3 regions of the Clostridium beijerinckii genome follow, and region 2 is predicted to be linked to each of the others. Evidence: a T-box and tRNA genes for the amino acid it is inferred to sense, from the RefSeq annotation. Region 2 holds a T-box; the other regions hold tRNA genes.

Region 1 (8,138 bases), 2.2 Mb from region 2:
AGAATTCTCTCTAGTTCTTTCTTGATTTTTATTTTGAATATCATTCTTTGCAACCCTTTTCGGTTGATAATAATTAAGACCTATGAAATCATTCTTTGGCGCCATTTCTTTTATTATATCTAACTCATCTTGAGTCCATTCTGGAAGCCATCCTTTCTGTTCTAACTGTTTAACTACATATTCTGGATAACCTCCTTTTAATATCGGATCATAATACCAATTAATTTCATACTGATTTGCATGATATGCTGCTTTAATATTTTCCTCATTGCTATCTATGCTAAATGCTGGAGAAAAAACGTGAGTTATTCCTATTTCACCGAACTGCTTCATTTCCTTATAGGACTTTACCGCTTTGGCATGTGCTGTAAAAACATTATGTGTTACTTGAAAATACTTTTTAGGATTGTTCTTAATGCCTGGCGGATGTGCTCCTGCCAAATACCCTAGCGATGCAAATACAACAGTTTCATTAAAAGTAATCCAATGCTTCACCCTGTCACCAAATGCTTTAAAACATACCTCCGCATATTTTACAAATGCATTAACAGTTCTTTTATTTGTCCATCCCCCATCTTCCTCTAAATTTTGAGGCATGTCCCAATGATATAATGTGACGAATGGAACTATTCCGTATTCTAAGCATTCATCTATTAAATTATTATAAAAATCAATCCCTTTTTGATTAACTTCTCCGTCACCATCTGGAATTATTCTTGGCCAAGAAACAGAAAATCTATACGATTCTATTCCAATTTCAGCCATTAATTTTATATCCTCTTTATACCTATGGTAATGATCTACTGCTATATCTCCATTAGTTCCCTCAAAAGTTTTTCCTGGAATCTTGGAAAATACATCCCAGTTTGATATTCCCTTACCATCCTCGTTATACGCTCCTTCTACTTGATATGCAGCAGAAGCTGCTCCAAATAGAAAATCCTTAGAAAATTTCATAATTTAATTACTCCTTCTATTTCTACATATTTGTCCATTCACTAGTTAGCTAATCTTAGCGCAAAATCTAATACTTTCTCCCCATTCATCATTCCGTAATCAACCATAGGTATTACATCTACAGGGATTCCCAATGGTCCGCATATTTTTTTTGCTTTTCCTAATGTGTATCCAACTTGTGGTCCTAATAATGCAACATTTACACCATCTAGATATTTATCCATTTGACCTTCTGGAAAAGCTTCAATATCAACCTCTACACCTCTGATCTTAGCTGCATCCTTCATTTTATTTACCAAAAGACTTGTTGACATTCCTGCTGCGCAAAATAATCTAATTTTTATCATTTACTATCCTCTCCTTTTAAAAAATATATCTTCGTGCAGAATTTATTTTAAATTTAATCTGTTTTTTAATTACACCTTCACTAATCCATTTATAACTTTTCTTAATTCAATTATTTGCTCAATTAAATTTTTCTCTGTTATTGCAGTCATCAAATGATCTTGTGCATGTACAAATAAAACTGACATATTTATTCTTTCGCCATTAGCCTCTTTTTGTAGAAACACTGTTTGTCCATCATGTGCCTTTGCGATAGCATCATTTGCTAATTCCATTTCTTTTTCAGCTTCTTCATAATTTTCTTCTTTCACATTGTTAAGAGCCATATAAGCGTGATTTTTACAATCTCCAGCGTTGATTATAATATTCATAATTGCTATTTCTAATTCTAATTCTTCCATAACTAATCTCCTCCGCTCTATATAATTTAAATTATCTTCATTCCATGCCATTACACAAAAGCAATATGGATGCCAAACTCTATAAAAACTTTTTCAAAAGTTAGCATTTAAAATCTCTCTTTATTTCATTTAAATAGCGTAAAACCTTACTATATAAAGCTTTTACCATTTTCTGCTTTATTGAAAATATTTTTATTACGAAATATTGTTTTTGAAAATATTTTTAGTAAAATTTTATTATTGTTTGGTTATTTTTTTAACTGTTTATTTTTTTACTTATAGTGTTTAAGTAAATGAACCATTTTTATATAGTGTTTAAATTAATTAATCCAGTGTTTATTTCTTATCAATTAATTTTCAGACACTATCTTTTTTAAATTCAACAGAAAAATTTATAATATATATTCCAAAAATAATTCTTCATCGTAATTCTAAAAATATTGCAAGAATTTTAACCGTAATTGTGCATTGTGAATTGCAACATATATATTTGATTAATAATTTTTTTTAAATCACCTATTTTAAAAACTGCATTTACATACATATTTATTCGACAAAGTGATTTTGCTTAAATATATGTAAATATCCCTTTCATTTTAATTTTTAAATAGAATAATTTAACTAATATATAAAAAATGAGTTTTACTAATATAAATAAATATATTATAATTAAAAATTGACAATGTATTATCAAAATGCAAAAAAATAAACACTTTAATAAAGGAAGTATAATTATTTTGATAATACGAAAATATTTAAGGAGGATTATTTATGAAACAAAAGCTAAGCTTTCAGCAAAACTTATTAATAGGTTCATTATTATTTGGACTTTTTTTTGGTGCTGGTAATCTAATTTTCCCAGTTCAAATGGGGCAACAGGCTGGAGATCATACATTTACAGCTACTATTGGATTTTTAATTACTGGAGTAGGATTACCTATATTAGGAATTATCGCATCAGCTCTTTCAAGAAGTGAAAGTTTATTTGATATGGCGAGGCCTATTAGCTCTCGTTATGCAAGTATATTCACATGCTTATTATACTTAACAATTGGCCCTTTATTTGCAATTCCACGTACTGCTACAGTTGCATTTGAAGTTGGAATTCATCCTTTTATTTCTGATGGATATTTAAAATTAGGACTAATTATTTTTTCATTAATATTTTTTGCTTTTACTATTTATTTTTCATTAAAGCCAGGACAAATTTTAGATTGGGTTGGTAAGTATCTTACCCCTATTTTCTTGGTATTATTATCAATTTTATTAATCGCTACATTTGTAAATCCAATGGGACAAGCAAGTCAATTTCCTGCTCAAGGAAATTATGCAACTCAACCACTATTCACTGGTTTATTAGATGGATATAATACCATGGATGCACTTGCATCTGTAGCCTTTGCTATTATTATTATTTCTAACATACAAAAACTAGGAGTTAAAAACCCTCAATCAATTGCTATAGAGACATGTAAATCAGGACTTGTTAGCGTTATAGGAATGACTATTATCTATGGATCTCTAGCTTATATGGGTGCTACAAGTCTAGGAAGCGTTAATCGTGCTGATAATGGTGGAAGTATATTATCTATGGTAAGCAATCATTACTTTGGTTTTACTGGACAAATATTATTAGCTTTTATTGTTGGAATCGCATGTATAAAAACAGCTATTGGTTTGATAACTTCTTGTTCTGAAATGTTCAGCGAAATGTTTCCAAACTCTGTTTCTTACAAAAAATATGCTGTTTTATTTACAGTTTTCTCTTTCATAATCGCTAACTTTGGATTAAGTAATATTATTCAATTATCTATACCAGTACTTATGTTTTTATATCCTTTAGTAATTACTTTAATCCTACTATCTCTATTAGCGCCTTTTATTAATAAACAAAGCGACGTTTATAGATGGACAACAGGATTCACAGTTATTGCGGCATTTTTTGATTTATGTAAATCATTGCCTCAGCCTCTACAAGAGAATTTAATCGTTAAGCAACTTGTGAATTTTGCTCACTCATATTTACCTGGCTTTGATTATGGATTTGGATGGATAATACCAGCACTTTACGGGTTCTTCATAGGACTAATCATCTGGACTATTCGTTCAAAGAAACGCAAAAGTGCTTAAACATAATATTTCAAAGATAACTTAGACTTATGAAATAAACATCCGAAAGGAGAAACATTGTTATTTCACAGGACTATGAAAATTTCGCTGAAAGTGCTAAATTGCAGGTTACACCATTAATGCTTGCTCTCAACTTCATTGTGACAAGCATTAATGAAACAACCTACAATTAAGAGCTTTTAACAGCTTATTTTCAATGCCTGCTGCATAAAAATGTTTCTCCTTTCTAGTATGGTATTTATTTTTAAAAGGCAATCTTCAAAACCAGTCTTTTTCATAATTTATACTACAATTAACACAGTATTTGCAGATTTGAATCAGGTATGAATTTTTAGAGAAGAACAAAATCGCAGGCGACTTTGGAGCCGAAGATTTTTTCACGCATCTGCCTTTTCGAACGCATGTGAGAAAAATTTGGCAGGCGAATAAGATTTCTTTTTTATTCTTTTTAAAATACAAAAACTAGTCAATCAACCTTTTTTAAGTTATACCCTCAAGGAGTACCTCGTCCACAGATTTTATTGGAATATAAATTCCTAAAGAATAAAAAAATAACCTAGCATATTAATGCTAAGTTCAATCTAAAATATTAAATTTCTATTATATAATTGGTGGCTCACCCGGGAATCGAACCCGGGACACCATGATTAAAAGTCATGTGCTCTACCGACTGAGCTAGTGAACCAAAAATTGGCTAGGATGACAGGATTCGAACCTGCGAATAATGGAGTCAGAATCCATTGCCTTACCACTTGGCGACATCCCAGTATGGGGTGAACGATGGGACTCGAACCCACGACAACCAGTGCCACAAACTGGCGCTCTACCAACTGAACTACGTTCACCAGATTTACCTTTAAAAAATTAAAATTTCACTTCTAATCTTTAAATATTAAACTATTACCAATATAGGTAATAAATTTTTATTTGCTTGTTTATTATAAGTTACATATTGTTAATTGTCAACTATATAAATATAATTAATGCTAAGTATAATACCAATTATATCTTTAAAATCATCATAATCAAATCTAAAACATCTTTATTTTATTGATATCTCAGCCTTTCCAGCTAAAAATACTCTTATCTAAAATAAAAAGAATTATTCATTTAAATCATAATCTCATTATTTTCTGATTTTAAATAAATTTAGAATCAATCAAATAATTTTTAGGGGTGATAAAATCACCCCTATTATATGAAAATAATCATTGAAATATTTCTTTATTTAAATATCTTGATACGTTCTTCTAATGGTTTAAATTCTTTTGGGCCAGGTTCCGCTGTTGGTTTTCCAAAAGGCATTTGTCCAATAAGTTTCCAATCATCAGATATTCCCCATTCTTTCTTTATGTCATTTTCAATAAGCTCATTATAATGTTGAAGCGATGCTCCAAATCCTTCAATTTCTAATGCAGTCCAAATAACAAACTGGTGCATTCCACTTGCTTGTTGTGACCAAATTGGGAAATTATCTTTATAAAGTGAAAATTGTTGTTGAAGAGATTCTATCACGCTATTATCTTCAAAAAATAAAACTGTACCGTAACCACTTCTAAATGAATTTATTTTTTCTTGAGTTGGCTCAAATTTATCTTCAGGAACAATCTTTCTTAAAGCATTCTCTGTGATATCCCATAATCTATCATGATGATCTCCTAACAATAGCACTACTCTTGCACTTTGTGAATTGAATGATGATGGTGTATGCTTTACAGCATGTTCTATAATTTCCTTGATTCTATCGTCAGAAACCACCTTTTCTTTACTAATTCCATAAAATGAACGTCTATCTGCTACAGCAGTAAAAAAATCTTTTGACATATAACAATTCCTCCTATCATATATAAATTTCTTTGAGTATTTATATTTATACTTTTTCTTTCTAAATAATTACTTATAGTAATTTAAAATTATATTTAACTATAACTAGTACATCTTTTATATAAAAACAGTGAAGCCTAATAAATTTACTTCAATATTTTTAATTAGTTACTTACATTTAGTAAGTAACTTTAAATTAATTATTACATACTTATAACACTTAGTCAATAGTATTTTAAATATAAATTCATAATTTTTTTAATTTTCAAACAATAAAAAAATATAAAGAATCTCTATTGTAGTTAAGAAAATTCTTTATATTTTTTGAATCGTCTTAGTTAGTCCATTTTTCTGCCCATTTTTGGATCTCATCCATGGCACTTTGAAGATCACGACCTTTTTCTGTTAACTCATATTCTATGCGTACTGGAGTTTCCGGGTAAACTTTTCTAATAATTATTCCTTCCTTTTCCAACTCCTTAAATCGTTCTGTAAGCATACGAGCACTCATATTAGGGATCGCTTCTTCTATATCTGAAAATCGATTTTGTCCATTCAATAATGTTCTTATAATCAATCCAGTCCATCTTTTTCCTAGTAATTCAAAAGCATTTTCAAACCTTGGGCACATATGAAATTTTTCCATACTTAATCACCACCTGTTACTATTCTATCATAATCACTTAATTAAGATAAGCAACTTATGATATTATACTAAATATAATAATATTCATTAAATAAGTCAATATTCCGTAAAACTTATGTATTAACTTTGATCTTTATGGTAATATCTAATATTAATTAATTATTGAATCTAAAGGAGGATTTTATTATATGGTTAAACCTTTATTTTTAGCACACGGCTCTCCAATGATGGCCATTGAAGAAGATAATTATACTGAATTTCTAAATAACCTTGGAAAGAAATTAAATCCCAAAGCCATTGTTATCTTTACAGCACACTGGGATAGTGAGACACTAACTATATCGTCTTCTGATTCCACATACGAAACAGTATATGATTTTTATGGATTTCCAGACGAACTTTACAATGTAAAATATGAGGCGCAAGGTTCTAGTACCGTTGCAGCAAAAGTCGAAGAAAAGCTCTCACACGAAGGCATAAAAGTGAAAAAAGACTTAAATAGGGGTTTAGATCACGGAGCTTGGACTCTTTTAAAGCATCTTTATCCAGAAGCAAACATCCCCGTTGTTCAAGTTTCAATAGACTCTAAATTATCCATTGAAGAACAAATAAAAATAGGTAGCGCTCTAAAAACTTTAGGTGATGAAGATATCTTAGTTATCGGGAGCGGAAATACAGTTCATAATCTAAATTTAGTTGATTTTGAAGCTGTAAGCAGCGATTCTTGGGCTGAAGAATTTGATGACTGGTTAATTAACAGATTAAAAGAAAATGATTTTAATTCACTTTACAATTATAGAGATCAAGCTCCAAATGCTGATTTAGCTGTTCTAAGCCCTGAGCATTTTGTTCCGCTATTTATAGCATTAGGCAGCAGTTCTCTATTAATTCCTAGAGTTATTTTTCGAGAGTATGAATTAGGAAATTTAAGCCGCCTTTGCCTTGAATTTTAGTAATCTAATATTTTAGCAGGATATGATATACTCAATCCTGCTTTAGTAAAAAATTTAATAATATTTTTCCCTTACTTCTCTGGTAAATCCGTAATCAATAATCACTGGTCTACCATTAATTACACCCCAACTACTTTGTCTATTCAGATCGCTTAATAGTAAATTATAATTTTGAGAAATACTTTTTATCTGTTTTAAATTAAACATTTCTTTTTTACTTTTAACATTAAAACATCTCCATATTTCCGTAATATTATATACCTTATCTGCTTTCTCCATAATTAGGAAATCAAATTTTTTTGAAACATCTACAACCTTTGCAAATAAGTTAGAATTGTCGTAACGAGAAATATAATACTCTGTTTTATTTTGTGCAATTCCAGCTGCATTCTTTGCTATTTTTACTACATATCCATTTCCAAGATCAAATACTTCTCTGCAAGAACCAGAACCAATATATCTGCAATATCCTCGCTTTATATTAAATATAATTCGATTAGTATCCATTTAAACACCTGCTTTATGCTTATCTCTTTATATTCATTAGTAAAATTCTACATATTATATTATTCGCTCGATATGAAATTGGTTCGTTCTGCTTTTACAACTTAATTAATTCCAAATAAAAATGTAGCTGGGGAATTTTATTTTTCCTCAGCTACATTTATACTTTCTATTTATCAGGCTCAACATGCACCATCACTTGAGTTATATCTAGATCCTCTTTCAATTTATCTTCTATTTTTTCGGTAATGGAATGTCCCTCAACTAAAGACAACTCAGAACTAACACTAACTACCAAATCAAGTAAAATATTATTTCCATGAACTCGCGCTCTTATATTCTTAATTTGTTTAACCCCGGGAACTTGGCTAATAGATT
Region 2 (8,138 bases):
ATGGAAGGTGCTAGCACTATAGATCTAAGAGAAAAATTACTTTTAGAACATCAAGAGGTAATTATAAACCAAATAAATGCTCTTAATAAAAATCTAGATCATATTCGTACAAAAATTGAAAAGTATCAATCTCCTAATGCTTTCGAAATTATTAGTGAAGAAAGAAAAAAAGTTTATGAGGAGAAATGTGAGAATCACTTATTATAATAATAAAATAAAAGGAATACTCGGAGTAATCAAAGCTTTGAAATAGAGAATATTATGAGATTAAGGAGAATGTCAGAAAATATATTAGGAATATATATAAAACGGACAGATATAGTAAAGAGTTACTATCATGACCAATCATTTTGGTGGAAATGGACTATATATTTTAGATGAACCAGAAGCGGCATTGTCAGCAGTAAAACAAATGGCTATGCTTACTATTATTAATGAACTTGTAAAGAAAAAATCACCGTTTATTATTGCAACTTATTCACCCATATTAATGGCATATCCAGGTGCAGATATATTTGTTATTGATGATGATGGAATTACGAAAGCTCCGTATAAAAAGACTGATAACTATATTATAACAAGAAAATTTTTAGAGAATCCTGAAAAAATGATAGGTTATTTATTTGAATAAGGTATCACATGTAGAAGATATAATACTATGATGAGAGGTTTTACGTATTATATTTACAAAAACAGCTTTTTATTGTAAAATGTATTAAAAGCAATGAAAAGAAGAGTAGATAAAATAGTTCATTTTCAGAGAGCTCTAGATGGTGGGATTGAGCAATGGATTTTTATTGAAGAAGGTCTTGGAGCTGCACACTGAGTCTATTTTATCCGATAGCTAGTAATCTGTAATACTCTCTCATATATAGGTGGAAGATAACGGCTACACGCTCTTGGACAGGATACCCATTGAGGGTATAAGTTAAACTAGAATTTAGATGGGGATAAAAACCCAGCATGAATCAAGTTTCACTTAATAGAGGTAGGATGTGACGGAATACCCCGTTATAGGTATAGAGTATCTCATTTTTGATGTACTTGAAGAGGTGTATACGGCAACGCATACATAAACTGAGGTGGTACCACGAATTTATAACTTTCGTCCTCAAGATTAGAAATCTTGGAGGTGAAGGTTTTTTTTATTTGTATTAAGGCAATATCAGAAGAATAACAAGTAAATCCGCTTTCTTACCTGATATAAAATATCTAAGGCAAAATTGAAAGTGTTATTTTCTTTTATATGCCTGAATTAATCAATAAATAAGTAAAGGTGGTAACAAAAATGTATGAGCAATATGAAAATCTAAATGAATTAGAAAATATAATGACAAATGCAAATGAATTTATAGTGGAGAGAATAAAAAAGTTAAATAAACTTAGTGAGTTAGGAATAAATCCATATCCTTATAATTACGATTTTAACAAAAAAACTTATACAAAAGAGATATGTGATAATTTTGATACTATTGATGAAAGTAAAGTGTTTTCTTTAGCAGGAAGAATAATGTTTCTTAGAAGAATGGGAAATGCAACTTTTGCTAATATAGTAGATGAAAGAGGAAATATACAGATATTTTTTAGTAAAAAGTTAATTGGAAGTGAAAATTACAATGTCTTAAAATTAATCGATGTCGGCGATATTGTTGGGGTAGAGGGAACTGTATTTAAGACTCAGACGGGAGAAATAACTATTAGAGCAAACAAATTTGAATTGTTATCTAAATCGATAAGAACCCTTCCTGAAAAATATCATGGGATTCAAGATTCAGATTTAAGACAAAGACATAGATCTTTAGATATGATAATGAATTCAGACGTTAAAGAAAGATTTATTAAACGTTCTAAAGCAATTACTGTAATTAGAGAGTATTTAAATAATATGAATTTTATTGAATGTGATACTCCTGTACTTGACACTAAATATGGTGGAGGAGAAGCAAAACCATTTAAAACTTTTGTTAATGATTTAGACTCAGAAGTATATATGAATGTTTCTCCAGAATTATATTTAAAAAGACTTATTGTTGGAGGAATAGAAAGAGTTTATACATTTGCAAGATCTTTTAGAAATGAAGGAATTGATAGAACACATTATCCAGAATTTACTCTAATGGAATGTTACATGTCTTATGCGGATTATGAAGATATGATGAGAATTATGGAAGGAATATATGAATATGTGTTTATGTCTGTTAATGGCTCTACTAAAATAAAATATGGTGAAGAAGAAATTGATTTTAAAGCTCCATGGAAGAGAGAAACTATGTGCAATCTTGTAAAACAAGATACAGGAATTGATGTGGAGAATTTCACTAAAGAAGAAATTATAAGTAAAATTAAAGAGAATTCTCTTTTGCTTGAAGAACAAAATGAAGGTTTAAATATAAATGAGGCTTCTAAAGGAGAATTAATAACAAATCTTTTTGAAGCATATAGCGAGAAGAAATTAATACAACCTACTTTTGTTATAGACTTTCCAAAAGAATCATCACCACTTTGTAAAGTTCATAGAGAAAATCCAGATTTAATTGAAAGATTTGAACCATATGCCTATGGAGTAGAGCTTGGAAATGCTTATTCAGAATTAAATGATCCATTAAGGCAGCGTATATTATTACATGACCAAGCTGAAAAATTAAGAGGAGGACTAGAAACAGCAAGTCCAATGGACGAAGAATTTGCTATAGCTATTGACACAGCAATGCCACCAACTGGAGGCCTCGGTATCGGTATTGATAGAATGATAATGTTTCTAACTGGATCAAATACAATAAAGGATGTTATTGCATTTCCTTTAGTTAAAAGATAAAAATAGAAACCCTAGATAAACAACATTAGATTTAAGCTTATGTAATAATCCCCCAAAAGTAGAAACATTGTTATTTCGCAGGACTATGAAAATTTCGCTGAAAGTACTAAATTGCAGATTGCATCACTAGTGCTTGTTCCCAATTTCATTGTGACAAGCATTAGTAGAACAACCGCTAGCGGAAACTCGACTCACGTTCGTTCGCTGAGTAAGCGATTCTCACCAAATCAAAGATTCGGGTTCTCTGCTTAAGAACTTTTAACAGCTTATTTTCAAATGCCTGCTGCATAAAAATGTTTCTGCTTTCTAGTTGGGATATATTTTAGAGTATAGATTCAGATTGTAATTGTTTTATTATATAGGGGCTCTGAACTGAGAGTTGAGCTTATGTGCATATTGGGCGAAATTGAATACATATTTGTTCCATATGACTATGAAAATTTCACAAATATGTATCAAATTTATCTGATTGAGACATTTCAAATTTTCAATGAGAAACCCTATAGAGAAGCAAGAATAAAAATAAACGTATATTATGATAATACACCAATATAATTAGAAGGAATACTTAGAGCAATAAGAGCTTTTGGTATTCCTTTTTTATTTTTATGAATGTACTAAGCTAATAAGCAATAGGGCGCAAGAATTTTCATAAGGCTTTGTAAAATTTAGAGAGATATTTAAAACAAGCTCAAAACATTTAGTCAATATTCTTATATGGTAAAGAATATATATTCTCCACCATATTTATTCTTCAGAATACTAGAATATATATTCTGATATTCTAATATTCTGAAGAATATGCTGGAATAATGCGGGTTTGAAGGTTGTTTGGTTAAAAAGTTCGATTTTTATGTGGTTTAAGATAGGAAAATACGTCTTAAATATTAGTAGAGAAAAATTTTAATATAGTAATAAAATTATGGAATGCATTTGTTAAATGATTAGGGGTGAAATAAAAATTGAATTAAAAAGAGAAAAGACTTTTGTAAAAAGCAGATGGCTCTGTAATTTTTATTATAAAGTTGGATTGATAGCAATGGTTATTTTTTCAATAAACGTAGGTGGTATCCTATCTTTGCATCACATTTCATTGGTATAGGCTTAAGATAGTGGAAACAGTTTGTGAATTTAATTAGCATTGATATTATGAAAAAAGTAAATTATTGTGTCAACGTATTAAGATATTCGTAGTTATTTGGAGATATTGTACGTAACTAGTGGGCTCATCTATTTTTATTTTCAAAAATGACTTTGCATGAATTGGGAGTATAAAAAAGAAACCGCCATTTCTGGCGGAAGAGTATCTATTGATTCTGGTTTCTACATTTAGCTGGGAGTTTACCTTACCATAGCAGGATACTATCAAGGAAACCAGATTAGAGTTTTATTTTACTATATTAAAAGTTCCTTCTTTTCTAGGTGCTGCTTTAGTTTCTTCTTTACTGTTATAGCCCAAAACAGCAGTACCAAACACTGCATAATCTTCAGGAACACCTAGTTCTGTAAGTACGCTTTTAACTTTAGGATCTTCTCCAGTAATAGCTAATATATGAATCCAGCAAGATCCAATATTAAGTGAATGAGCAGCTAAAAGCATGTTTTGAAGTGCAGCAGCACAATCAGATTCCTTTGTAGGTAAAGTTTTATCATAAGATGTAATGACTATTGTAGGTGCATTATAAAATGGATTAAAATTAGGATTTTCACCCATTTTTCTATATTGTTCTATAGACGACTTTAACATAGCTTCTTTTATTGCAGAAATTAGCTTTTCAATCTTTTCTTTATTTTGAACTGCTGTGAAATGCCAGCCTTGTTTGCCCATAGCTGTTGGAGCAAATTGGGCAGCCTCTAAAACAGTATTTAAGTCCGCATCAGAAATTTGATCTTCTTTATAAGTTCTTATACTTCTTCTTGTTAAGATATTTTGAATTATTTCATTCATAGTTTTTCTCCTTTCAATTTAAAAGACATTTTAATTTAATCTTTATATTTACTAAATGGTAATAAATATATAAGATTTTTGCTTAATAAAAAAACATCATCACCTTTGACTAATACATAAATTAAATTTATAATTAATCTATAAAAAGTTAAATGTAATTTATAAAGTAATATAATGATATCAATATGTATATCATATGTCTAATTAATATTTTTCATTGAATCAATAACTAAAAGTTATAGATTACTATTAATGCTTTATAACTTAAAATATTATAAATTAAGGAGTGCATTTATGAACTGGCAGCAATTAGAATATTTTAAAACTGTAGCGGAAACACAGAATTTTACATCAGCAGCTAATTTGCTTTCCGTAACACAGCCAGCCTTGAGTAAAGCTATTTCAAAATTAGAAGAAGAGCTAAATGTACCATTATTTGAAAAAAATGGTCGTAATATAAGATTAACCCGTTTTGGAGATATGTTTTTAATACGTGCAAATGCTGCAATAAGAGAGATAAATGAAGGAGTAAAGGAATTACAGGATATAATTAATCCTATGGCAGGTACAGTTTCCGTATCTTCCCTTTACACTATTGGAACACATTTTATTCCTTCGATTATAAGTGATTTTTTGAAGGAAAGTCCAAATACGAAATTCGAGTTTGGGATTGAATCAACTTCCAATATCTTAAACGGCCTTAAGGCTGGGAAGTTTGATTTAGGCTTTTATGATGAATTCGGAGATATTAAAGAATATGAGGAAATCGAGTCAATTCCTATAAAAAATGAGGAACTTGTTATAATAGTACCTAAAAATCATCACCTTGCTGATAAAAGAGAAGTATTACTAAAAGATTTAAAAGAAGAATCTTTTGTGTTTTTTTCAGAAGGAATAAAAGGAAAAATGTGTTCTATTTTTAAAAGTGCTGGTTTTATTCCCAAAGTATCTATGAAACCTAGTGAGAGCAGTATGGTTGTAACAGGTTTTGTTAGTGCAGGTCTTGGTATTTCTATAGTTCCCGATACCCCTAATTTAATAACTGATGGATTATCAGTACTAAGAATAAAAGAACCTTACTGTTATAGAACAGTGCATATGGGATGGCTGAAGAATGGATATATGATTCCTTCTGCAAAAATATTTAAAGATTTTGTTATTGAAGTCTCCTCAAAAATCGATATTTAATAAGATTTGCATTAAAGTATAGTTTTTGAGTAATTGTTTATGCAGATTAATGAAAAAATCCACCTTATTGGTATGCACAAGATAATGACAAAAGAATAATTAATGATTTAGTTGAACATAGTGGTTTGCAATTTTATGCTGAAATGCAACAAGAAGAATGGGATAAATGGTTCGAAATATTTAAGAAGGAAGCTTCAGTATTATTAGGTTTTGAAGTAGGGGAACCAAAAGATGGATTTGAGTTTCATATCTATAGATATGAAATTACATTTATCAAATATCTATTGTTACTATAATTTACTAAGTATTGTTATCTTATTAGTAAAATAACAAGGGAAACAGATAAATTAAGTAGAAATATATTAACATGGTTGAGCTAACTAATCTGATTTTTAATAAGAAAGGAATTAAAATAAAAAAATGATAGGACTTTTTTTATACCTAATATTCATGATAATCCCAGTAGTTGCTGTTGTTATTATTAAAAAGAAGAATAGAGGATACTGGTCAGATAAGGCCATTGATCAAATAGGTGGAATGTTTAACCTGGCTTTAATAAGTGTATATATTGTATTATCAATAGTAAGCCTCTTTTTATGTGTATTATCGGCAATGTCCGAGCTGCCAAACTCTCACACATTTAATGCACGAGATTATATCTTACTTATAATGCCAGTACTTTCTGTAGTAAGTATTTCTCTTTCTTCAATATTAAGAATTAAGGGTAAAAGCATAATATCATTTTTGATTCAATTTTTAGCTCTTGTAATTTTTATATTAAATCTAGTAATTACTTAAACTATATATGTATAGAAGTTATATATCAAGTTGATAAGTTGTATAGAAGTGGTCGTATATATTATCTTAAATAAACTTGAGGTGTTTTTAATTCAGAATACTAAACGTTAAAGCTTAATGAATGTGAGGTTATTTTATTTATTACAAAGAAAACTTTACATTATTTATATAACAGGGATTATTTTAGTATTGAGTAGGCAAGTTGCAGCATAAAAAAATGAAGGAGAATTTCTTATGGAAATACACAATCATAATTTGAATATTCATTACTCATCACCAGATTATATATGGGATAAATTAGCTGAATTATATTCTGAAATGCCAGGATGGAGTGGTTTTATTGATGGAATTCATTATTGGTATGCACAAGATAATGACAAAAGAATGATTAATGCTTCAGTTGAACCTAGTGGTTTGCAATTCTATGTTGAAATGCAGCAAGAAGAATGGAATACGTGGTTTGAACTATTTAAGAAAAAGGCTTCAGCAACATTAGGTTTTGAAGTAGGAGAACCAGAAGATGGATTTGAGTTTCATATCTATAGTTAATCAGTTTTGAAAAAGAGTGCAACAAAGGAAGTATTGGAGATATCAATGATAGTGATTAGATAGTAAGTGAAGATGCTTTTATGATGTTGAGTCCAATAGAAAAGTATAAAATACGGGATAAATAATATTAAAGATATTATAGTACAAGATAAATGAATCAAAACCCAAATATGATGAGCTAAAATTTTTAGTCCTTGACTTTCTGAGAAGAATTGTTGAGGACTTTATTTGCAGTCTAATACTTTGACTATACTTTATAAAAGCATGGTCAAACTGAAAAAAGAAAAATATTCTTAGTATAAAATTTATAATAAGTTACATATTTAGTATATTGTAATTTGTAGTCGAGTGTGTTATATTAGCATCATAAGTTACAAGAATGTATTAATGTAACTTGTAATACTTGCTCAGAGTTTTAACAGAGTTTGCGCGAGCAATTACGATTAGTCATAACTATATTGGACATATTTTTGGTGGTTGTACATGATTTTTGATAATAACTATACAAAATAATTATATGGATGATATTTATTATAACAAATAAGGAGGTAATTGAAATTGAAAAGTGTTATTTATTATTTTACAGGAACAGGAAACAACTTACAGGTAGCTAAAAAAATAGCTGAGGCATTGCCGGATTGCAAGTTGGTATCCATGGGTAAAGGGAAACATGACAGCAATGAAGTGTACGATTATATCGGTTTTGTATATCCTACATATGCCTTGAATTTGCCACGAAGAGTAACACAATTTATAAGCGAAATGTCGCTTGAAAAAAGTAAAAACGCATATTTTTTTGCTGTGACTGGATGTGGTAATATAAGTGGTGTTGCGTTAACT
Region 3 (8,138 bases), 160 kb from region 2:
TTGCACTAAGTGCATCTACTGCACAAGACATACCTAATGGATGCAAATTTGATGATTATTTGATGAAGCCTGTTAGCGCTGACCGGATATTTAGTAAAATATCTAAGTATATTAGAAATAAGGCTGAAAAAGATATGCATGTTTACCCTAAAACCAACAGTGAAAACACGATATCAATTATAATTGAGTCTGATAAACTTATTGATTTGAAGAATAAGGTTACACCATTAATAAAAAAATTAGAAAATTCAATGATTATAGGTAATGTAAAAGATTTGGCCCAAATATTAATTTCATTTGGGGAACAGCATGATTTGAAGTCTATATCTGATGAGGGTGAGGAACTGATTAGAAGTGCAGAAAGTTACAATATAATTAAAATTAAATCAAGCTTAAGTAAAATAAAAAGACTAACCTTGGAGGATGGACTGTATGAGTAACATTAATAGAGACTTGATATTGATAGTAGATGACAATCCAAATAATATACAGGTAGTAGCTACAATCATGTCTGAAAATGAATATGAACTGGGGATTGCAATGAATGCTAATGAAGCATATAAATTTCTTGAAGAAAACATTCCAGAACTTATTTTGCTGGATGTTGATATGCCAGAAATTGATGGTTTTGAGGTGTGCAGTACCCTAAAAAAAAGTTCAAAGTATAAAGATATACCCATAATATTTTTAACTGTAAAAGATGAAAAAGATGACATTGTAAAGGCATTTGATTTAGGAGCTGTAGACTATGTAACAAAGCCATTTAATAGAAAAGAATTAGTTTCTAGAGTAAAAACACATATTTCATTAAAAAAAACAAAAGATGAACTTAAAAAGAAAAACCTTGAGCTTGAAAGAACATTAGAAATGAAGGACGAGTTCTTGTCCCTAATATCACACGAATTTAGAACTCCTCTCAATGTTATTAGCTCAGCAATTCAAGCCATGAACTATATTTGTTCCAATGAATTGTCAGATAAAGCAAAAAAGTACTTACGTATGATAAGACAAAATACCTTTAGACAGCTAAGGCTTGTTAATAATTTGCTAGATATCACAAGAGTGAATGCAGGACGAATTAAAATTAATAAAAAGAATGTAGATATTGTGTTTTTGACAAAGTCTATCATAGAGTCAATATGTACATATGTAGCTTTAAAGTCCATTGATGTAACATTTGTACCTTTAATTGAAAAAAAAATTATAGGAATTGATGATGAGAAATATGAAAGAATACTTCTAAATCTTCTTTCTAACGCCACTAAATTTACTCCTGAAGGCAAGCCTATTATTGTAACTTTAAGTTCTATAAACGATAAGATATGTATTGAAGTTAAAGATAAAGGAATAGGTATACCAGAAGATAAGGCGAACATTATCTTTGAAAGATTTGGACAGGTAGATAGTTCTCTATCAAGACAGGCAGAAGGCGCAGGCATTGGTCTGTCGCTGGTAAAGAAGTTTGTTGAATCACTGGGAGGCAGCATATCTGTTAAAAGTGAGTTGGGCAAAGGAAGCGCTTTTACTATTTTACTTCCTAGTGAAACTATAATTGAGGACTATATGGATAAAGAACCAGTAAATTTATTGGATAATCGCCTTGTGCAAAATACCAAGATAGAATTTTCTGATATCTATTTGTGATGTATTTTTATGAAACTTCTCTTTAAATTGAAACCTGCTGATAAAGGTAAATACTTTTATCAGCAGGTTTTTAAATTTAATTTTACCTATTTTTCTGTATGCCAATTATCCAGACCATTTTTTATTTTTTGATATAAATAAATTATTACTCTGCAATAATACTTACCCTTCTATTTTTTAGCCATTCATGTAATTATTCATATTACAAAACTCTCCATAAACGCATTATTGTATTTAGATGAGTAAATCAAAAAACTTCTATATGTAGTAAACATATTACTTTAGGTTACTCTTCAATAAATTAATATAAATTATTTTCTATTTTTATATAAAGCATACATTCTCTACCGTATATCTACATGTAGAAATTAACTTAACACTAAACACAACATATGTAAATTAATCAATTTAGTTTGCAGCCATTAAACGAGGAAGGAGGTTCATATGAATTTTGATTATATTGAAAATCTGGTGAGAAGATGTAAAAATAATGATGAAGTCGCAAAAGAAAAATTAGCTGATGAGTTTAAGCCTTTAATCTATAATATCTCAAAGAAAACTTTTGTTGATGGATACAGCATTTATGATATTCAGCAGGAATGTTATAAATCACTTTTTAAATCTGTTTCCATGTACAATTTGGAGAAGCACAGGTTTGTTGCTTATGCTACTAATGCAATAAAGAATAATGTAAATGATTTAATTAGGAAAATGAATTTTAGAAGTTCCACTGACAGTAATGATGTTTTAAGTTTTCATGATAACTTTGAAGAAGATATCCCCTCACAAGAAATATCTATCGAGGCTTCATTATGTGAAGTCTGTGATTATGAAGATTTAAAGTCAGCTCTTAAAACTTTAAATGAAGAAGAAATTGAACTTATAAATTTTGTATTTTATAAGAATCATACTGTTAAGGAATATGCCTATTTTAAAGATATGTGCTACTCTACAGCCGTTTTGAAAAAGAAAACTATTTTAAGAAAAATATTTAATAGCATCCCAGTATATTATTAAAATCTAACAGCACCAAGGTTAACATTTACCTTGGTGCTGTTATTTTTATTTTACTGGAATATAAATTCCTAAAGAATAAAAAAGCCTAAAGTAAAAAGTATATTTATAACTATACTTTTCTACTTTAGGTTAAACAAATTGGTGGCTCACCCGGGAATCGAACCCGGGACACCATGATTAAAAGTCATGTGCTCTACCGACTGAGCTAGTGAACCAAAATAATAATTATGATAGGATACTTTTGCAAATAATTAAGCTAAATCAATTTCCTTGTAGCCTACTAATATTTTTACATGGGGTGAACGATGGGACTCGAACCCACGACAACCAGTGCCACAAACTGGCGCTCTACCAACTGAACTACGTTCACCATTATGGTGCGTTTTAAGGGATTCGAACCCCTGGCCCACGCCTTAGAAGGGCGTTGCTCTATCCAGCTGAGCTAAAAACGCATATTATTTATTATGTTGCAAACTCTTTAATTTTTTTGGAGCGGGTAGTGGGAATCGAACCCACCTTTCCAGCTTGGAAGGCTGGAGTATTACCGATATACGATACCCGCAACTAACCTGCTTGTTTATTATATGTTACATATTATAGGTTGTCAACACAAAAATTTAATTTTTTTCAAATAAAGTGCTGAATATTGTATTTTTTACCGCAATTTTACCTTATTTAGATATCTCTCACCTAGCAGTATCACAGGCTTTGACTTTTTTATTTACTGCATTAATATAAATTTATAAATATATTTAAATTTATATCACTTTGAGTATAATGCTTTTCAATAATAAGTTTATATTTGAAATTTTAGTAAGCAAACTGCTTAATAAATAATCTAATATTAAAACTTAATTATTTTATTTAACTAAATTTTAATATTAAATTAGAATTCACTCTCAATTATTTATTAGCCTCTTATTTTTTATTCCATGTCTTATTAAATTAAACCATAAAATAAAAATGTTAACATATGTGCTATATATATTTATAGTTACAGAGTATTATCCCGATAAACTGTATCTAATTACAGTACCACTATCTAACCAAATTCTAAATGGTTCAACTAATACTTTTTTCATTTACTCCCCTCCTAAATTTATTTTCATAGATAATTATTTCATATTAATTTGTTATTGCCTTAAATATTTTTTATTACCTTCTAAAAAATTCAATCATATATTACACTACCTAAAAGTTTTTAATTTAAATACTAACCTCTCCTTAAGCCACATTTTTCAAGCATATTCTGAAGAATATATATTCTTATATTCTAATATTCTAGAGAATATTAGAATATTCTCTATTTCTGCATATATCCTAAGTGAGATAAATGAAAATTCAAAAGATCTCTTCAAAAAAGTTATCCTGCAAAAAGTAAGATCCAAATTTTGCATCTGATTAACAGAGCTCTTTCATTTAATCTTTTATATTTAGAAGCATGCATTTCTTTTCTTTGATCATTCATAGAAAAAATGTATAAAAATTTTTATAAAATTTATTAAAGGAGAACACTTATGAGTAAAAGAAAACAAAATGAACTACCAAAAAATGATTTTGCACCAGATGAGAATGAAGAAATAATTGGTTTTACACCTGAACCAGTCATTTCTGGCAAGTGTATTTCATCTTTTTCATTTGATGATGATGAAGATGAAAAAAATACTGCTATGTCCAATAACAGCAGTAATAATAATAATAATAATTGTAGTTATAACAGTAATAATATATCGTCTATTAAATCTAATAATCCTACTCTAATCATCTCATTTGATGATGAAGCAGCATCTACCCAAAATGTTAAAACATCTAATTCTAATATTTTTGCAGATAATAGAAAAATTTCAGTAGCAAATGGCATGGCTCCACCTATTGATGGTGAATTCCTAGATATTAAACGAACTTATATGCTTAGATCTTCTACTGTTAGAAAAGTTAATAAATTAAAGAGCAGGCATCCTGACTTAAATACCTATGTAAGTACTATAGTGGACATGGCTATAGCTCACTACTATAATTACATAGTCAATGAAGGCGAAAAAAAAGAATGATCTACTAGGGTGTAATAGATCATTCCAAATACTGGTTATCATTTATTTAATAAGGGGTAAATAATGATTAACTATCTTATAAATTTATAATACTAGATGAATATGTCAATTGTATGACAAGCTATAATTTTCTAAATCAGTTCTTAGAATTTTGTAATAGTCTATTTTTCTTAACTTGCCATAATATATTTTGAATATAATTTCACCGCTTTCAAATACTATAAATTATGAAAGGTGGTGAGTATAATGAAAAAATTTATTGTCCCATTTTCTATTATTTTATTCTTATTGTTTAGCATGAATACAATAAACGCTTTTGCCGCTAGTAAAACTTTAACTCAAGGTCTTTATTCTCTAAAGGACTCAGGATTATCAGCAGGCGTTGATTATAATGTTCAAAATAATTCTTCTGGTAGAGCCATGCTTCTTATAGTTGATAGCACTCAATTAATACAGGAGTTAATTCGTTTTGAACCTAATTCTCGCAAATATACCATGAAACCGCTAAATTATGGGGATATAATTATAATAGTTACTGCAGGTAATTTAGAATTCTCTTAATGAGTATACTTATGATTTTATCAATACCTGCTGACTCATTGTCATCCAGCTATCTATTAATCTACTTAAGCATTTTGTATTAATATAATGATATATTGAACTAATTTTCATTCTATATTAAAACAACTTTTTATTGCTTTATACGAGACAAAATTATAATTGTAGTTATAATACATGCCGTTCCAATCCATTGTGATATTCCAAGCTCCTCATGTAACCATAATACAGACAATATAGCAGCCGATAAAGGTTCAGCTGATGATAATATGCTTGACTCTGTCGGCTTTATATAATTTAAACTTTCTAAGAAGCAAGTAAAAGCAATTAAAGTTCCAAATAATACTACAAATATAATAGCTAATATTGAATTAGTAGACCAAATTCCAGTGCAATTCCATGGCTGCTCAATAAAGCTGAAGGCTATTCCTCCTATTAACATCCCCCACCCAACTACTAATATGGATCCCCATTTTCTAAGAAGCAAGCGAGGTTGTAAAGTATAAAAGGCTGCTGCAAATGCTGATGCAATCCCCCAAAACAATACTAACCTTGAAATAGATATACTATGAATATTCCCCTTTGTAATGATAAAAAATGTCCCTAGCATTGCTAGTCCAATAGCAATAATTTCTTTAAGCTTAGGAATTTTTTTATTACGAATGGCTAAATAACAAGTAATTATTACTGGTGATGAATATTGAAGTATTGTTGCTGTTGCTGCATTCCCATATTTAATTGCCGCAAAATATGTATATTGTACTCCTAGCATACCTAAAACGCTAAAAAATATAAGACTTAGTGCATCATTCTTACTTTTCCATACTTCCCATATATTTTGCTCACCTTTCATAAAAGTATATAATAATAAGATTATTCCCGATGATAATAAACGTATTACAACAAGCCACTCTGGACTAAATCCTTTTTTCTGAAATAAGTATTGAGCAGCAGTACCTGATATTCCCCATAACATGGCTCCTATGATTACCAGTATTATTCCTTTTATCCTTGGCTGAAAGTTCACTATGCTTCCTCCTTTTTGTATTTATTCTTAATTAATCTATATACATTGCAAAAATAATCCTTCATCATAATTCTAAAAATATTGCAAGAATCTTAGCCCTAATTGTGCATTGTTAAATATGCATTATGAATTTCAACATATATATTATGATTTGCACTATCTATTGCAGCAAGTTGCAATTATATTGATTTAATCAAACAAATATGTAATAATTTTATTATTATTTCTGGCATTAAACAATTAATATATTATCAGAAATTAAAACTATATTAGCGAGATGATAAGAATGCAGGCAACAAGAATAGAAGTAAATGATGATTTGCAAGAAACAATAAAACATGGTTCTCATGATTTTCCATTAGCAATTTACACTGACAAATTTGATCTATTTGAAGATGGGTATATAAGATGGCATTGGCATAGGGAAGTACAATTTTCATATTCACTATATGATAAAGTAGTTGTATATATAGAAGATGAAGAAATAATCTTATCTCCAGGAGAAGGAATTATGATAAATTCAAATGTACTTCATCAAATTAAACCATACGATAATAGCAATTGTATGATGTTTTCTATTGATTTTGATTCAACTTTAATTGGAGGAAGTGAAGAATCACTTATCGAAAAGAAGTACTTATCACCAATTATTGAGAGCAATAATTTGAAGTTTATATCTTTAAAACTTGACGTTCCATGGCAAAAGAGAATATTAGCTCATCTGGAGCAAGTTTTTATATTATCTCATGAAAAAGCATATGGATATGAATTAGAAATGAAAAATTATCTAAGTATTGTTTGGCTAAACTTAATGAAAGAAATAAAAGAAGATATTAAAAGAACTGTACCTTCGGAATCAAATGATGATGAACGTGTAAAAATGGCAATGCAATATATTCAAAATCATTATGCAGATAATATTGATCTAGCTAGTATCGCAAGGGCTGCAAATATCAGTAAAAGTGAGTGCTGTCGAAGTTTTAAAAGAATTTTGAAAGTAACTCCTTTTGAATATCTAATGGAATACAGAGTTTCAAAAGCAGCAGAGCTACTTCTAAAAAATAAGGATTCCATTTCTAATATTTCTCTTGATGTAGGTTTTAATGGCATAAGTTACTTTGGAAAAGTATTTAAAAAATACAGGAAGTGCTCTCCATCTGAATATAGAAATAAATATTGCAACAGGTAAAGTAATTATAAAATATATACTATATCTACGGCGCTATAGCTTGCTTTTATTAATAACATGAGCATTTTATATATTTACGGAATATTATATATATAAAGAAACTCTATAGTAATATTTATAAAAATTAATCCGTAGGAGATGTAATTTATGTTAGAAAATAATAGTAATTATATCCTAGATAATAAAAGTGGTAAATTACAAGAAGTAGTTAGTATTCCTATTTCTTTATATAAATCAATGAGAGGAAGATACTTTGTAGGCCAGACAGAAACTTTATGGGTTGGTAATGGTTCAAATGCCTGGGCTGGTTTAGTAAATCCACGTAATTCAGATGTCAATTTATATGCAAATGTATTTACTATTTCAAATTTATCTAATGACTATTTAACTGCCCAAATATGGTTAAATACTAGTTTTCCTGAAAAAGCTTGTGTATCCCGTAAGACCTCTCCAACCAACACTGCGTTAAAGCCAATACCAAAAAACAAGGTAGATATTAGATTTATTGAATCTACTAGAATTGTTCCTAAAGATGGAGTTAATGTATATGAAAGAATAGTACCTCCTAATACAACATTAGTAGGTGAGGAAGATGGAAAGTTTATAGAATCTCCAGGTGGAAACTATACTCTAATTATAAAATCATCAAATT

The links. A T-box is a leader RNA that pairs with one kind of tRNA and senses whether it is charged. The one in region 2 lies ahead of lysS (lysine--tRNA ligase), so its partner is inferred to be a tRNA-Lys.
Region 1: it has a tRNA-Lys gene. The T-box ahead of lysS (lysine--tRNA ligase) is inferred to sense a tRNA for this amino acid. The anticodon was not compared.
Region 3: it has a tRNA-Lys gene. The T-box ahead of lysS (lysine--tRNA ligase) is inferred to sense a tRNA for this amino acid. The anticodon was not compared.

Annotation. Positions count from the first base shown of each region.
Region 1 is NZ_CP144906.1:1,693,521-1,701,658, reverse strand. It holds gene PZA12_RS07885 (GH1 family beta-glucosidase) at 1-957, opposite strand, end outside; gene PZA12_RS07880 (PTS sugar transporter subunit IIB) at 999-1,304, opposite strand; gene PZA12_RS07875 (PTS lactose/cellobiose transporter subunit IIA) at 1,374-1,703, opposite strand; gene brnQ (branched-chain amino acid transport system II carrier protein) at 2,475-3,833, shown strand; tRNA gene PZA12_RS07865 (tRNA-Lys) at 4,443-4,518, opposite strand; tRNA gene PZA12_RS07860 (tRNA-Gln) at 4,525-4,599, opposite strand; tRNA gene PZA12_RS07855 (tRNA-His) at 4,603-4,678, opposite strand; gene PZA12_RS07850 (nitroreductase family protein) at 5,058-5,657, opposite strand; gene PZA12_RS07845 (winged helix-turn-helix transcriptional regulator) at 5,992-6,303, opposite strand; gene PZA12_RS07840 (DODA-type extradiol aromatic ring-opening family dioxygenase) at 6,492-7,256, shown strand; gene PZA12_RS07835 (hypothetical protein) at 7,311-7,763, opposite strand; gene PZA12_RS07830 (cation diffusion facilitator family transporter) at 7,930-8,138, opposite strand, start outside.
Region 2 is NZ_CP144906.1:3,941,212-3,949,349, reverse strand. It holds gene PZA12_RS18250 (MerR family transcriptional regulator) at 1-207, shown strand, start outside; partial or broken gene PZA12_RS18245 (ABC transporter ATP-binding protein) at 329-631, shown strand; T-box leader at 716-1,116, shown strand; gene lysS (lysine--tRNA ligase) at 1,289-2,815, shown strand; gene PZA12_RS18235 (nitroreductase family protein) at 4,203-4,763, opposite strand; gene PZA12_RS18230 (LysR family transcriptional regulator) at 5,058-5,951, shown strand; gene PZA12_RS18225 (hypothetical protein) at 6,372-6,749, shown strand; gene PZA12_RS18220 (hypothetical protein) at 6,984-7,298, shown strand; gene PZA12_RS18215 (EFR1 family ferrodoxin) at 7,857-8,138, shown strand, end outside.
Region 3 is NZ_CP144906.1:3,786,039-3,794,176, forward strand. It holds gene PZA12_RS17420 (ATP-binding protein) at 1-440, shown strand, start outside; gene PZA12_RS17425 (hybrid sensor histidine kinase/response regulator) at 433-1,644, shown strand; gene PZA12_RS17430 (sigma-70 family RNA polymerase sigma factor) at 2,089-2,661, shown strand; tRNA gene PZA12_RS17435 (tRNA-Lys) at 2,801-2,876, opposite strand; tRNA gene PZA12_RS17440 (tRNA-His) at 2,956-3,031, opposite strand; tRNA gene PZA12_RS17445 (tRNA-Arg) at 3,037-3,113, opposite strand; tRNA gene PZA12_RS17450 (tRNA-Gly) at 3,150-3,223, opposite strand; gene PZA12_RS17455 (hypothetical protein) at 4,179-4,712, shown strand; gene PZA12_RS17460 (hypothetical protein) at 4,959-5,273, shown strand; gene PZA12_RS17465 (DMT family transporter) at 5,404-6,297, opposite strand; gene PZA12_RS17470 (AraC family transcriptional regulator) at 6,584-7,486, shown strand; gene PZA12_RS17475 (DUF6143 family protein) at 7,634-8,138, shown strand, end outside.